2 regions of the Spiroplasma citri genome follow, and region 1 is predicted to be linked to the other one. Evidence: riboswitches for the same ligand, from Rfam matches in the RefSeq annotation. Region 1 holds a riboswitch; the other holds the start of a gene.
The links. Region 1 has a riboswitch for cobalamin ahead of SCITRI_RS11880 (hypothetical protein). Riboswitches for the same ligand answer to the same signal wherever they lie in the genome.
Positions count from the first base shown of each region.

Region 1 (8,127 bases):
AAAACCAAAATGAATATGGGGTGTTGTTTCGTCCATATGAACTGTTGAATATAAATACCCAATATCTGTTTTAAGATTATTTTTCATTCATTGTTTCATAAAATTTATTTCAATATTAACTCATTCATTTAATTTATAATAATTTATACTTTCAGGAATTAATTGTCCCATTTTACGCGTATCTGTTTTTTTGTCCCATACTTGAATATCTGTAAATTGACATATTCCCATTTTTTCAAATCATTCTTGTCTTGTTGCTGGCAAAACAACTTCTATGTAAGTATTGTGTTTATTACAAAAATCTTTAAAAGTTGATTTTTGTGCTTCACTATATTTCTGTTGTTGTTTATTTCAATCTTCTTCTATATTTTTTAATAATTCAAATCTTTTATTATTTGCTAACTTAAAACCTTTATCATTTATAATTTTTTCTTTTTTATCACTAACATAATAAAAATTATATTTTGTAAATTCAGGATTAACATTTTCAGGTATTCCAATTCTAAAATTATGTCTTATTAATTTATTAACACTTTTACTACTATATTTTTTAAAAGTTGCAATTGGTGGTGATGACCTAAATTTATCTTCTTTTTCCATCTTTTTATCCTCCTTTTTTGGAAATTTTTACCTTTTAAAATTTATTAAATTTATAAAGCCAAAATGCTTGCTCATCATACATTTTGGCTTTGCCAAAATATTTGAAAAATTTCATTTTTATTTTGTCTAATTAATCATCTTTTTTTGGAAATTTATTACTATTAAAATATTTTAAATTTTCTTGGTATATTTGTTTTTTTTCTGCTTTTTTAATTAAAACTTGCTTATTCATTTCTAATAAAAAAGGGTGCAGTTTTTCTCAATTAACCTCACCCTCAATTTTTCCATCTTTATTTTTAATATAAAAGTTTTGATTTTTAAAAATTGTAATAAAACAATAATCTTTGTTATATTGTAATTTAAAATATTTGCTATTTATATTAATGCTTGCATAATGATACAATAAATTTTTTATCCTTAAATCAATTCATTTATTACCTTTAATATCATAATAAGGTTTTGTTAAAATTAAATTATTTGTCATAACTTGATAACTTATATATTTTTCTGTTTCTTTCATTTTGATAGTTCCTTTCTCTAAAAAATTATTTTTAATCTTTTTTAATTTTTAATGTTATAAAATAGAAAATTGGTAAACATATTGTGTTCGTAATTAATATTCCGATAATTATTTGTTCTATATTTAAAACACCAAGATTTAATCAAAAAAAGCATAAAATCAATTGGAAGATAAATAATTATGTTTGCTAATAAAATAAGAATAATTTTAATACTATGATTTATTTTTATTCAATTAATTAGTTTAATTAAAACTGCTAATAAACCTGTCCCAATATTTCAGCATAATGATCCCACAGTAAAACCTCATAATGTTAAATCTGATAAAAAATGTCCCATAATTCCAATTAATAAACACCAATATCAATTTAAAATAATTCCACTTATAAAAATAGGAATTAAAAATAATGGAATTGATGTTCTTGGAATAATTTGGATTCGCATAGTTTGCGATAATACAACCATCATTGCAATTAAAACAGCAATATAATTTATCTTTTTGATTAATTGAAAGTTATTCATTTTTTAAAAATTTAATTTAAGTTGTATTTTCTTTAATCGCTTTTGTACCATTGCAAAGTAATTATTATTTATTTCACAACCTAGTCATTTTCGATTTAATTGTTTAAATATTATTAGTTATTTGTTACCCTTAAGTTATCCATCGTCAATTATAGAAAGCGCTTGTTTTTGAAATGTTCCAGCATGAATTTTAGACAATTTAGTAAATAGTTATTTAGAGTTAGGGAATTAAGTGTAAATCTTAAGCTGTCCCAGCAACTGTGATATTGACGAAAGCCACATTAGCCACTGAAAGGAAAACTTTTGGGAAGGCGGTTAGTAGGATGAAATTAAGCCAGTAGACCTTTCTAAATTTAATTAGTCTTATTATATAATTCTTGGGTGTGAGTCATGTAATTATTTTGTAAATAAATAATTTAGTGATTGTTATATAAAAAGCATGCTGGGGAATGCTTTTTAATTTACTGGAACTAGAATTAAATTGTCCATTGTTAATTTGCTAGAAAAAAATAAGAAAATGAAAAAAAATTATTACTATTCCTAAGTTCTACATTTATTTTTTCACCAACATTAACAACAATTTCTTGTAAAAATGTTGATGAATCGCTTTCCTATTGTGATCCAGATTGAATCTATCAAATAAAAACGGAGGAAAATGAAGAATTTGTGGTTGGCTATAATAATTATTATTTGTCAACTGCATCAAGTACCTTCCAACAAAAAGATTGATTAGATCTTAATCAAGAAGCACATATTTATTTTTATTTTAAAAATGTTGTAAGTCTTGATAAAGTAATACAAAAATTACAGTTTGGTGATACTGCTCATATGCAAGATGTAACTCATCTGTATGAGCCAATAACATTTACAAAAACTGATGATGGTAATGTTTATATTTCTAATTCCTTTTTGACGCAAAATACCCCTGTTAATGGTTATACAATAATGTCACAAGATAAAGTGATAAGACCTTAAAAATAGTAAGAATATGAAGCAACTAAATGACCGATTTCAAAAAGAATTTAAACAATGAGGAACAATTCGTGATTCTCATCCAGTTCAAGAAGTGGATGGAAAACAATTTGTTTGATGAAATTCTAACCGTTGGGATGTTTTATTGCAGACGGAAATCCAAAAGGCAATATATGGAGTTTGAAGTAGCACTGAAAATAAAATTCAAGTGGGGATGAATATTCCATTAAGCCTTGTTAGTAAAGTTTCAATTAGAGTGTCAAAAACTAAGGCTCAAAATGTATTTCGAATAGATCTAAATTATCAAGAAGATTAAATAAATAATAGTTTTAATAAAATAAAATACCGATTACCCAACTGAGGTTTTTATTTTAAAATCATTGGTGAAAATAAGGCCCAATATATTTCACCACAACTAATTCCTGCAATTAATAATACTTTTCGTGTGACTGATGTTTTGACATATTTAACATCGCGAAATTAAAATTCTTTTAATGATAAAGGTTATAAAAATGCCAAAATAATTTCATAATTTTATTGTATAATTATTATTGTAATTATCTTGGAAGGAGATGAAATTATTAAGACATTAACATGACCAAAAATTTTAATGTTTATTGGCGCAGCTTGAATTATTATTATTGGCATTTTATTTGCTGCTGGCGTTCCAACAAAAACTTCAATTTACGGATGAGACACAAGTTGACCAGTTCTTTTGATTTTAGGAATTTTGTATATTTTGGTTCCGCTATCAGTTAAACCAGGCTTTTGATCATTATTATGAGCACTTGCCATTGCTAGTTTAGCAGTAATTTTCATAGTTGGATTTTTTGTAAAAGCAGATTATCAATCACCCTGAACCTATTTAGGGGCCGTTCCTAATCTTTTTATTGGAGTTGGAGCATTAGGGTGGATTTTTGTTCACGAGTAAAAATTTAATGCTATTAAGAAATGATATTAAAATTATTTTAATATCATTTTTTATTTAATATGTAAATTGTGGAAGCAAATCAAATAATACTTTAGTCTCAATAATTAATTTATTAAATAGTCGATTTTGTAGTAATAATTTGTAGTAATAAATTAAAAAGAACAAAATCGTCTTTTTATTTTTCTTGTTCAAGTTCTTGATTTTGTTCTGTTTGATTAAATTCTTTATAAATTTTTTGAATATCTTTTATTCTTTGTTGTTTTGCAATTGGATTAGTTTATGCTGCAGGATTATTAATGCTGTTTGTTGACATGCGTGGTTGGATTGGAACAAGTATACCATTTTATCAATCATTTTTTGTAATTCTGCTTGTCCTGTTTGTGGTGAAGAAATTTGGTGTTTTTTTCCTTCTCTTGAAGCGTCTGTAGCAATTGAACTTCACTCATTTACTACATTTTCATTAATTCCCATTTGTTTTCAATTTTTTGTTATATTTTTACAAGTAGAAGTTGCTATTTTTTCAGATTCTTTTTTATTAAAACCAAGTGTTGTAAAAAAGTGAATTAGTCAAGAAAAGTAGACTAATAAAAAATGACTAAAGGTTTAGGTTCCTGTATTCAACAGGACTTAGACCTTTTAATTTTTATTGTGGTCTAAAATTATTATAAAAATAAATTTACTTAGGTAAATTACTTATAATTCATTTTGTAGTTCTCTTTTTTCTTGAAATTTGATTTAAAAATTCACTTTTCATTGTACCAAATCATGATTTAGTATGGACATTATCATATGGATTACCTCGTTTAGACATTGATATTTTAATTCCTAAATAATTGCAAAGTCTTTGATAATTTTAATTTGTGTAATGAAATCCTTGATCAGATTGTAAAATTCATGTTTTAGGTTTACCAGCTTTTATTCAAGCATTAATAATATTTTTTAAAACAAAATTAGTACCTAAATTATTACTAATTTGATAGTCCAAAATTTGGTTATTATGAAAATCTTTGACAATTGATAAATAATAAGTTTTTTTATTAGTTAGCAAATATGTAATATTGGTTCCTAGTTTTTGATTAAGTTCAGTAGTCCTAAAGTTTTGACTCAATAAATTTTCATATCGAAAAGGCCCAGATTAAAGTTTATATTTGAATTTTTTAATTCTTTGAACAGATTTTAGATTTAAATATTTCATATATCTATATACCATATGAGCTTTTAAAGATAAATTATAGATTTTATTAATTATTAAAGTTAACATTTTATAACCATAAATTTTATTAAATTTAAAAAATGATATTTTAATTAATTTAGCTAATTTTGAATCTCACTTATTAAATTTTTGCATACCGTTGTTAAATCACTTATAATATCCTTATTTAGAAATATTTAAAATATGAGTTAAATATTTAATCGTGTATTTTTTCTTCAAGGACCAAACCGCTCAAAATTTCATTTTATTCGATTTGGTTAAATACTTTTTTATATCTTGTATCATTTCTATATATTTAATTAGTTCCTCTTTACTCATACTATTAAAATCAATAGTTTTAGGTCGGCCTGGTCTGCGAATTTCCTTTGACTGAGGATCCTTTCCAGGAATTAAATTATCTTCATTTGTGATTTTAATTCATCTGCTTAAAGTTTCCTTTGCAATAGTAAATTTTTTTATTGTATTCATATACACATTTTTATGATAGTATTTAATAATTTTTATTTTTTCTTCTTTTGTGTATCATTTTCCCATAATAAAAGAACATCTCCTAATAAAATATTACACTCTTTTTAAGAGTTTACTTTATTATAGATGTTCAAAGAATTAAGACCTTTTTAATTGATTTATATATTTTTTTCAGCTGATTTTTCATTTCTGATGTAAATTCCATATTAAAATTTCCTTATTATTTTAATTAATTAATTAATTAAGCCATTTATTTTAAAAATATAATATTTTTAAAATCATTTACAATACTTACCTTATAATGTTTATTTAAAATTAACAATATTTTTTAATTAATAATTGCTTTTATTTAATTTTTTATTTGTTATTTTTTGTTTTAAAATAAAGTGTCAATATCTAGCTAAAATTTCGTAAATTTATTTAATTGATAATTGTTTCATAGTATATCTTTCAGTTCATGGATGATTTGATTTGGGTTTATGAGCTTTAGATTTTGGTAATGTTTTTTCTGTATTTTTAACTGTTGGAATATATTCTAATAGATTATAAATTTTGTTTTCATACTTAAGATACAATGTTTTATCAAATGCATTAATTATTGTAACATTATTGTAACATTTGTTTTTGAATTAAAAACTTTTAGTTTTTTATTATCATAAGTTAAGCACTTTTTATTTGCATAACTAATTGATGATCCATTATCTGTTCTTATTGTTGAAGTTATTGATAAAAGTAAATTAATTTTGTCACTTTCTGGTGCATCAACGAAAGCAGAATTGTTATAATCAATGGGAAGAGCAAAGTGTTTATTGAATTTAGGTAGAAATTCTTTTAAGAACTTATTTGCTTCTTCAAGAGTAGTTACTTTTGCAAGACCTAATTCATTTTTTAGACGATCTTGTAAAGTACCTCATAACTGTTCAATTCGACCTTTTGTTTGAGGAATTGAAGTAGTTATGATTTCGACACCTAATTCATTACAGCATCTGCTGAATTGAGTAAATGTGTCTTTTTCTTCGTTTTTACTATTATTTTTTTGATAAGTAAAAATTGTTCGCTTATCTGTATAAAATGTCATAGGAATACCATAGTTTTTTAAAATTTGATATAAAACATTATAATAACCATTTAAGGTTTCTTGATAATCAAAATATAATCCAACAACTGTATTTGTTGTATCATCAATAGCACCATGTAAAAATATTTTAGGATGATTTATTCCTAGTCATAAATGTTTACTAGCATCAGCTTGTAATAATTCCCCAAAATATTTGCGGCGTTCTCTTAAAGGATGTGATTTATCTTTTTTTTCTTAATTTCTGTTTTCTAGGAGATTTTATTTGATTTAGAGACATTAAGTTGTACAAAACTGAATAAGAAATTTTTATTTTTTCATTTTCAAGTAATTTTTCTTTAAAATGTATAAAATTAAAATCAATATATTTAGTTTTGTAAAAATTAAGAATATTTTCACAAATTTCTGGTTTTGTTTTGTTATATGCTGTTATACCATGTGAATGATGGGCAAAGGAAGTCATATTTTGTGTATCATAAATTTTCATTAATTTTTCAATTCTACGAATAGACAAATCTAAAATTTTAGCAGCACGTTTTTTTGTTATTTCATTATTAATAACTTTTCCAGTAGTTTTATATTTATGTTTTTCTGTCATTGTTAATTTTCTTTCCGTAGCTATCACCAAATTAATAATATAAATAATTGCGAAATTTTTGCTAGATAACTATTACTAAATTATCACAAGATAAGGACATTTGTTTTAAAATAAAGTTGTTTTTTTATTTTTTTATTGTTATAATTAATTAGGCATTTATTCTATTATATAGAGTATGCTTAAATGTGGTAGTAATGTTAACATTACGTTTGGACCACAGCGAGAATTTAATTAAAAGGAGGAAATTGCTCGTGGCAAAAATTACAAGAATTGCAAAATTAGAATTTCAAGCAGGACAAGCAAAACCAGGGCCAGAATTAGCTTCATTAGGAATTAATATGCCTCAATTTTGTACACAGTTCAATGATGCAACAAAAGAACGAATGGGTGATGTCGTTCCAGTTGTTATTACTGCTTTTGATGATAAGACATTTAAATTTGAATTAAAAACAACACCAGCCGCAATTTTATTAAAAAAAGCAGCAAAAATCCAAAAGGGGTCAGCAAAGGCAAAAGATGAGAAAGTAGCAACGATTTCAGTTGATGAAGTTCGTAAAATTGCGGAATATAAACTTATTGATTTAAACGCAAATGATGTTGAAGCAGCAATAAATATTATTGAGGGAACTGCTCGTAATATGGGGATAGTTGTTCAAGGTATGCCAAGTAAGAAGGAAAAAAACTAAGGATGGCAAAATTTGGTAAAAAATATAACAAAGCTGCTGAATTAGTTGACAAAAATAAGGTATACCCAATTGTAGAAGCAATTGAATTAGCAAAACAAACTGCAACAACAAAGTTTGACTCAACCGTTGAAGTTGCCTTTAATCTAAATGTTGATCCACGTCATGCTGACCAACAAATTCGTGGAGCTGTTGTGTTACCAAAAGGAACAGGAAAAACACAACGAATCTTAGTTTTAACAAATAGCAAGGAAGCTGATGCTAAAGCAGCGGGTGCTGATTTTGTTGGTGGTAAAGATTTAATTGAAAAAATTCAAAAAGAAAATTGATTTGATTATGATGTTATCATTGCAACACCAGATATTATGGCAGAATTAGGGAAAATTGGGAAATTATTAGGACCAAAAGGATTAATGCCAAACCCTAAAACAGGAACAGTTACTCCAGATGTTGCTAAAGCAATTGGTGATGTTAAAAAAGGAAAAGTTGAATACCGTGTTGATAAAAATGGAAACATTCATTCAATTATCGGTAAAGCATCATACA
Region 1 covers NZ_CP013197.1:1,476,695-1,484,821, reverse strand. The annotation lists gene SCITRI_RS08725 (plasmid recombination protein) at 1-600, opposite strand, end outside; gene SCITRI_RS08720 (hypothetical protein) at 731-1,120, opposite strand; gene SCITRI_RS08715 (hypothetical protein) at 1,162-1,587, opposite strand; cobalamin riboswitch at 1,817-2,006, shown strand; gene SCITRI_RS11880 (hypothetical protein) at 2,308-2,616, shown strand; gene SCITRI_RS11875 (hypothetical protein) at 2,630-2,929, shown strand; gene SCITRI_RS08705 (hypothetical protein) at 3,224-3,544, shown strand; gene SCITRI_RS11870 (hypothetical protein) at 3,791-4,015, opposite strand; gene SCITRI_RS11865 (hypothetical protein) at 4,398-4,652, opposite strand; gene SCITRI_RS11860 (hypothetical protein) at 4,920-5,291, opposite strand; partial or broken gene SCITRI_RS12610 (ISNCY family transposase) at 5,642-6,905, opposite strand; gene rplK (50S ribosomal protein L11) at 7,093-7,584, shown strand; gene rplA (50S ribosomal protein L1) at 7,587-8,127, shown strand, end outside.

Region 2 (8,127 bases), 650 kb from region 1:
ATACATTAAAAAAGCCAATTTTTATTGTTTTTTTAAAATAAAGATATAGAAAGGAAATTAATTTAAAAATAATTGTTAATATAAAATAATTATGATAAAGTGAAAAATGTAAATGATTTTTAAAATATTACTAATATTTTAAAAATAAATGACATTAATTTAATAAAATATAATAAAAAGAATTTTTAACATCGGCTAGCGATAAGAAGCCTTAATTATGATATTTAAGTTTTAAATTATTTTTTTAAGTTATAATTAGAAAGTATGAATATAAATATTACGAAGGGATTTTAAATTATGAAAAAACTAATGAGTTTATTAGGAATGACTTTTTTGCAACGGCAGGATTCAGTCCAATTATGAGTTGTAAGACGCCTCTTAAAGATGATAATAACAATGGTGTTGGAAAAGATATTGAAATTTTAAATAAAATTTCGCAACGTGCTATAAACAATTTTTCAGTTTATGCACGAACTAAAAATACAATTAATAGTACTGAATATCAAAATAAATTTGACAAGTTATATACAATGGTCAATAAAGAAACGGAAAGTAAAAAATTAAACCAAATGGATGAATATGTGAAGAATGCTTTAGCAACACTAAAAAATGGTTTTATTGCTGTTTTTAATAATATTTGTAATGAGATTTATAATGACTATTCAAATTATTATCCTGATAGTAAACCAATTGAATTAGTAAGTGATAGTTTAAATTATGAATTAACTTTTATTGATATGGCACAATTAAAAACAATTTTAGATCGACCAGGATTAGAAAAAGTGAAAACAGTTAGATTAGATTTCCATTTTCAATTTAAAGCTAATTTTAAACTTTTATCAACAACTTCAGATTATGTGATTCAATATGTTATTACTGATAATTCAGAAGAAATGAAAGTTGTTTTAAATGGAATGGTTCAAAAAATTTCCAGAGTAATTGTTAATTTTTTCAATACATAAGGAGTTTTTCAAATTGATAAAGCGCCAGAATTTGCTAAAATTTATCAAAATTTTGATGTAAACTATACGGCTGGTTTTGCTAATTTAGATAAAATTATTTTAGAAAAGTTACAGCGTAAAATTGAAAGTGATAGCGAATTACAAAAATTTGTAAAGAATATTAAATATAATTCTTCAATAACCTTGTTGAGTTTACTAACAAGTGCAATTAATAATACTACTAATGGTGTTGATGTTGTTCGAAAAAATACAGCCTCATATGTTTGAACTGGAAAAGAATATCAACCTGATAAAATTACTCCAGAAAATTTTGTTAAGTTTTATCGTGCATTAGTTAATGTTTTTAATATTGGAGGGCAAAACTTACGATTAGCTGATTTTCATGTCAATTTAGTTAAAATTCAAGTAGCTGTTTTCCCACTATCTGGAGCAGTAATGAATGATGGTCAAGCCTTAAAAGTTCAAGTTGAAATTACAGAAGAAGGTTTAACAAATAAGTTAATGGAGTTTGGACGGTTAGTAGTCGCTTTTTATAATCATTTTAAATTAGAATCAAATGAACATTCCGGCGTATTCCATCTTAGCGAAGAAGCTTTTACTGAAATTTTAAATTTAAAAAATCGCAAATATAAAGATGTTTTAAAAATTTTAATTGATGATTTTAAAGAAGCATATAAAGGAAAGAATTTACCAGGACTTGACATTTTTACCACTGGTAATTGAGAAAAACGTGTTCATGAAGTGAGTTTAAATAAAACTAAAGATACTTTTTCACTCCGTCGTCGGGCAGTTTGAAACTTTGATTTATTATTTGTTCCAAATAATGCGGTTTGTTATACTGGGTGAACATCAACATTATTTACTTTAGAATTTACTAAAAAATAAGTTTAATTTAAAAAAAGCAAGAAAATCTTGCTTTTTTTAAATTAACGATAAAAATTGCTAGCATTAACGCTAGCGAATATGTAAATAATAAATCTGGTCAGTTCATTTTAATGATAATTAGGATTAGTATGAGAATAATATGGGAGTTTGCTAATTATATTAATTATATTATAATTAATACATTATTCATTAAATCATTTACCATTGTGACTATATTTCTGATTACTACTAGCAAGGAATATAACAAAATTTAAAACTAAACCTAATTTATTTAATAACATTGCAAATGAATAACTGCTATTAACTAAAAAACTATTTATTATCAATTGCTTATTATTTATTTTATTATATTATCGATTATTTTTATGGTGGGCTAGATTTTCGACTATTTTTTGATTCTAATTGAGATTGAAAGGAGTAAAAATACTTAATAAGTAAGGCCCATAAATATTATTTACAATTTTCATTATATTCTCCTAGATTTTTCTGACAATAGTTTTATTTTTAATTATAAAAATATCAACTTTTTTCCTAGTTTCTTTTTAGTTGGTAAATAATTTGTTAATTTTAACTTGCATTTTAAAAGTAAACTTTATATTATTATTTTAACAACTTTAAAAAGCAATTTTGGATGTTACGGGAATTAGGTGTGAATCCTAGGCTGTCCCAGCAACTGTAAAGTGGATGAAAGCTAGCATAATTCCATTGAGAAAATATTTCTTGAGAAGGAAAAGTGAGTAAAGTGAAACTAAGCCAGTAGACCGTTCTAAAAAACATTGGTAAGATATCAATGCTGCACTTATAGTTATTATCTCTGGGGTTGGATGATTAATTATTTATTAGTGAAAACTATTAAATAATAATTTGAAAGACGTCAAAAAGAGTTTTTTAGTTGTTAATTTAAAGCAGTAAACCTATCAAAAGGTATTATTTAAAAAATAATAAATAATAAAAATTAATTAATAATTAAGTTTAATAGCATTTGATTTAAAATGGTTTTATTTTTGTTGTTGTCTTAAACTATTAATTAAAATAACCGTAGAAATTAAACATCATTTATGTGGATATGCAACAATATTCTTTTTCGTGTTGTTTAAATATCCTTACTTTTTAAATAAAAATAGGATTGATAGGTATTTATTGGTAATTAAATTAAGCGGAAAAGAGAGGAACAAAAAATGACACCACATATTAATGCCAAAAAAGAAGAAATTGCAAAAGTCGTTTTAATGCCGGGAGACCCATTACGAGCAAAAACCGTTGCGGAAAAATATTTAACAAATTTAAAATTAGTAAATGAAGTTCGAAATATGTTAATGTATACTGGCAAGTATAAAAACATTGAGGTAACAATTGCTGGAAGCGGAATGGGTTGTCCAAGCATTGGAATTTATTCATACGAATTATTTAAGTTTTACGATGTTGATTACATTATTCGAATTGGTTCAGCTGGAAGTTATAATCCGAATATTAAAGTTTATGATATCTTTAATGTTCGTGAAGCATTTGGTGAAAGTAATTATGCAAAAATTGCAGCTAATATTGATAGTAATTTAATTGCCGCAAGTGAAAAATTATTTAATGAAATTGAAGCTGTAGCACAAGCAAAAGGAATTAAAACACACACGGGAATTGCGCATGCAGCAGATGTTTTTTACCGTTATGATGATTCATTAGACTTTATTCATACTCATAACTTAGATGTTGTTGAAATGGAATCATATGCTTTGTTTACTAATGCAATTGTTACGCAAAAACATGCAGCGACATTATTAACAGTTTCTGACCATCTTGTGACGAAAGAAGTTACTACAGCTTTAGAACGGCAAAATAATTTTATGACAATGGTTGAATTAGCATTAGACACTGCTGTTCAATTAATGGGTTAAAAACGAAAGGAGCAATAAAATGAAAATTGCAGTCTTTGGAACCGTTGGGGCAGGGAAAACAAAAGTTAGTGAAGAATTATGCAAACAATTAAACTATAATTTGTTTAAAGAACCATTAGAAGAAAATCCATATTTTAAGGATTTTTATCAGGACATGGAAGGATTTGCTTTTAAAATGCAAATTTATATGTTAACAACAAGAATTGAGCAATTTTTTAACATTGATAATTTAGATGATACTGTTTTTGACCGCACAATTTTAGAAGACCCTGTTTTTGTGCGAGTTTCTCATTTATTAAAAATTATGAATGAAATTGATTTTAAAGTCTACAATCGTTTTTTTCAAAATGTTATTGTTCCAATTTTGAAACAAAAATTAGGATTTGATGTCATTATTTATTTAAAAGTTTCAACTGAAAAGGCTGTTGAACGAATTAAACAGCGTGGGCGTCAATTAGAATTAGAAACCCCATATTATTACTGGGAAAAATTGAATGAACAATATGAAATTTTATATCATGAATTAAAAAATGATTATAAATTTATTGTTATTGATGCTGACAATGATGATTTTTCAGAAAAAATAAGCATTATTATGCAACATTTATTACCTCTTGATAATAAGGTTCCTTGTTTAATTTAAAAATAATTATTATTAATATTTTAATTTAATAAGGAGGAAATTAAAATGAAAAGCACAAATAATAATATTGAAACAAAAAGTTTAAGTAATTTAAGAATTTTAGGCTTAGATCCTATTATTTATAATAAAACTGGTCACCCAGGGATTGTATTAAGTGCAGCACCACTAATGCAAGCAATTTATTTAGATAATTTAATTGCTAATCCGGCAGTACCCGATTGAATCAATCGTGATCGTTTTGTATTATCCCCAGGACATGCTTCAACTTTACAATATGCGATTTTACATTTAGCTGGTTATAATTTGACAATTGATGATTTAAAAAATTATCGTCATATTAATTCAAAAACTCCAGCTCATCCAGAATATGGCGTTACTCCTGGAGTCGATAATTCTTCTGGCCCCCTAGGGCAAGGAGTTGGCTATGGGGTTGGGATGGCATTATCTGAACAACATCTAGCGGCTAAATTTAATAAACCAGATTATAAAATCATTGACCATTATACTTATGTTTTATGTAGTGACGGTGATTTACAAGAAGGAGGAGCAATTGAGGCAATTCAATTAGCTGGGGTGTGAAAATTAAATAAATTAATTATGTTATATGATTCAAATGATTGTCAATTAGATACAAAATGTGATGCTGTTTTAAAGATTGATTATCAACGTTTTTTTGAAGCACAAAATTGAAATTATATTCGAATTGAAAACGCAGATGAGGACTTGCCAGCAATTCAAAAAGCAATTGAACAAGCTCAAAAATCTGATAAACCAACATTAATTGAATGTAAAACAATTATTGGTTATGGGCATCCAAAACAAGGTTCACCAATGCATTCTTCACCATTTACTTCTGAGGAGATGGACCAAGTAAAAGCATTTTATGATTTTAATCATCCTCAATTTTATGTTGACAATGATGTTAAAAAACACTGACAAGATACTTTTGCTAAACGAGGAGCAATAAAATATGAAGAGTGAAAGAAAAAAATAACTGCTTACAAAACAGAGTTTCCAAAGGAATATGAAGAATTATTTGCTATTCCATCGGTTAATTTAAAATCTTTTGCAGAATTATTAACAACAGATAAAGATAAAAAAGCAGGAACACGAATTATTATGGGAGATGTATTTAAATATTATCAACAAAAATGTTTAAATAATATGTTTGGAGGTAGTGCTGATTTAGGAACTGCAACCAAAATCATTGGTTATAATGGATCATGAACAACATCAACCCCACAAAATAATAATGTCCATTTTGGAGTGCGAGAATTTGCGGCCGGAACAATTAGCATTGGTGTTGAATTACACCAAGGTTTGAAAGGATTTAATTCAACATTTTTAATTTTTGCTGATTATATGAAACCATGTGTTCGAATGGCGTGTATTCAAAACTTACCAGTTATTTTTGCTTTTTCCCATGATTCAATTGGTGTTGGTTTTGATGGAAAATCACATCAGCCAGTTGAGCAATTAGCAATGTTACGAAATTGTCCGAATTTAAATGTTTTTCGGCCAGCGGATATTAAAGAAGCAATTGGATGTTTGAAAGCAAGCGTGGAAGCAAAAAGTACTCCATCAGCTTTGATCTTATCGCGACAAGATACCCCATATCAATTATCAGAAACATGCTGAGAACAAACACTAAAAGGTGGATATATTGTTGTTGCTGAAGATGAGACAAAACCATTGGAGGCAATTATTATTGCAACAGGAACTGAAGTAGCACCAGCAATTATTGCAGCTAAGACAATTAAGAAAAACATTCGTGTTGTATCAATGCCTTGTGTTGAATTATTTGAACAACAACCAAGGGCTTATCAAGAAAAAATTGTTCCAAAAAATATAACAAAAGTAATTGCAATTGAATTTTCAAATGATTATGTTTGATATAAATTTGTTGGTAAAACTGGTTTAGTTCTGGGTGTTGATGATTATGGTTTATCGGGAAGTGCTGATGCTGTTATTAAGTATAAGCAATTAGATCAAAGTTCTATTATTAATAGAATTACAGCATATTTAGAAGAATAATGATTACATTAGAAAAACTATTAGACTATAAAACTTTTTATGTAATTCGAAATCATAATTATGCTGTTGCTCAACAAATTTGTGAACAGTTAATTAATTTACAAGTCAAATGTTTAGAATTAACATTCACGATTCCTAATGTTGCAGAATTAATTAGTTTTTTTCGTAACAAATACCCAACAATTTTAGTTGGAGCAGGAACAGTTTTAACATTAGAACAAGCAATGCAAGCGGCAAAAGCCGGAGCTCAATTTTTAGTGGGTCCAGTTTTTAACCAAGCAGTTAGTGAATATTGTCATCAAAATAATTTACTATATATTCCAGGGGCAATGACACTACAAGAAGTTAACGATATTGTTAATGCTAAATGAGAAATTATTAAAATTTTTCCAGCAACAGCATTTAAATTAAATTTTATTCAAACAATTAAAACATTTTTTCCAACAAAAATTTATATGGCTTCGGGAGGAATTAATTTAACTAATTATGAAGAAGCAAAAAACTTAGGATATGATTTAATTGCCGTTGGTGCTTTTATCACGGGTGATATTAATAGCACATGTCTTGATATGGAAAAATTTAAAAAATTTGAAACAATAATTAATCAATAAAGGAGAAAAAATAATATGAGAGATAATAAAAAAGTAATTTATAATGCGGGTAGTATGTTTACTGAGGCCCAGTGAAATACAAGAAAACGTGAAGGAGATATGTTGCGTAAAATGTTTCCAGATTTTATTATTGGAAATCCAGTTGATTTTGAAACAAATCAAAAAAAGCGCCCTACAAATAAAGCAATTTTTGAATTAGATTATGCTGGTTTAACGGAGGCAGACTATGTTATTTTTGAATTAGATGGATGAGATTCAGGAACTCATATGGAATTTGGTTTAGTAGTTGAACAAGCAATTCATAATAAAAATAAATATTTATTACCAATTATTTCTGACTTTCGTTTACACCAAGGAATTTTAAAAGGAGAATATCCTGGTTTTGGTTTAAATGAAATGATTACAGGGGCATTATATTATGAACCATTAAATAGTGGTGATGTTCCTCAAATGACATTATGTAATTCGCATAAATTAGCGTGTGAAGCAATTTGAGCTATTGAAAAGGGCAAAATTGAAGATTATCGAAAAAAATATGATATTAAAGATATTTTCAAAGAAAGAGAAGATGCTTTATATCATGGCTTTGATTGTTTTATTTAAAATAATTAATAAATTAACTTAAAAAGTGAATATATAACGAAAAGTGTACATAAAAAATAAAATTTTAGGATTAAGTCATTCTATATTTAATAGAACTCAATCCTTTTAATTTGTTACAAAATAATAGTTTTAAAAACCTTCAAGAAATTTTTGATTAATTTTAGTAATAAATTTATTAAGATTTATTTTACGAGTATATTAACTTTTTTATTTGCCAGAATAAGTATTGTTCCTAGCCAAACAAGTAATTATTTTATTAGTTAATTACTTGCATTTTTTTTATAATTTAACCGTGTCAAATTTTAGAACTTTAATATTTGATTACAAATTTTATAATGGAAAAACTAATTTATATTAATAAAATGGCATCATGTAATCGAAGTGCAACAAATCAATTCTGAAAGGAGTTGATTTTTTATTGAAAAGAAACATTATTTTATTTTGCGGTCCTTAGTAACTAAGTATGGAAAAGATATTGTTATTAATACTGTAAATAAGAT
Region 2 covers NZ_CP013197.1:529,991-538,117, forward strand. The annotation lists gene SCITRI_RS11240 (hypothetical protein) at 360-962, shown strand; gene SCITRI_RS11245 (hypothetical protein) at 1,149-1,847, shown strand; cobalamin riboswitch at 2,443-2,627, shown strand; gene deoD (purine-nucleoside phosphorylase) at 3,026-3,736, shown strand; gene SCITRI_RS02825 (deoxynucleoside kinase) at 3,756-4,379, shown strand; gene tkt (transketolase) at 4,425-6,413, shown strand; gene SCITRI_RS02835 (bifunctional 4-hydroxy-2-oxoglutarate aldolase/2-dehydro-3-deoxy-phosphogluconate aldolase) at 6,413-7,024, shown strand; gene SCITRI_RS02840 (nucleoside 2-deoxyribosyltransferase) at 7,040-7,627, shown strand; gene SCITRI_RS09840 (hypothetical protein) at 8,009-8,127, shown strand, end outside.
Region 2: it holds a riboswitch for cobalamin, as region 1 does, so the genes downstream of both, deoD (purine-nucleoside phosphorylase) here and SCITRI_RS11880 (hypothetical protein) in region 1, are expected to answer to the same signal.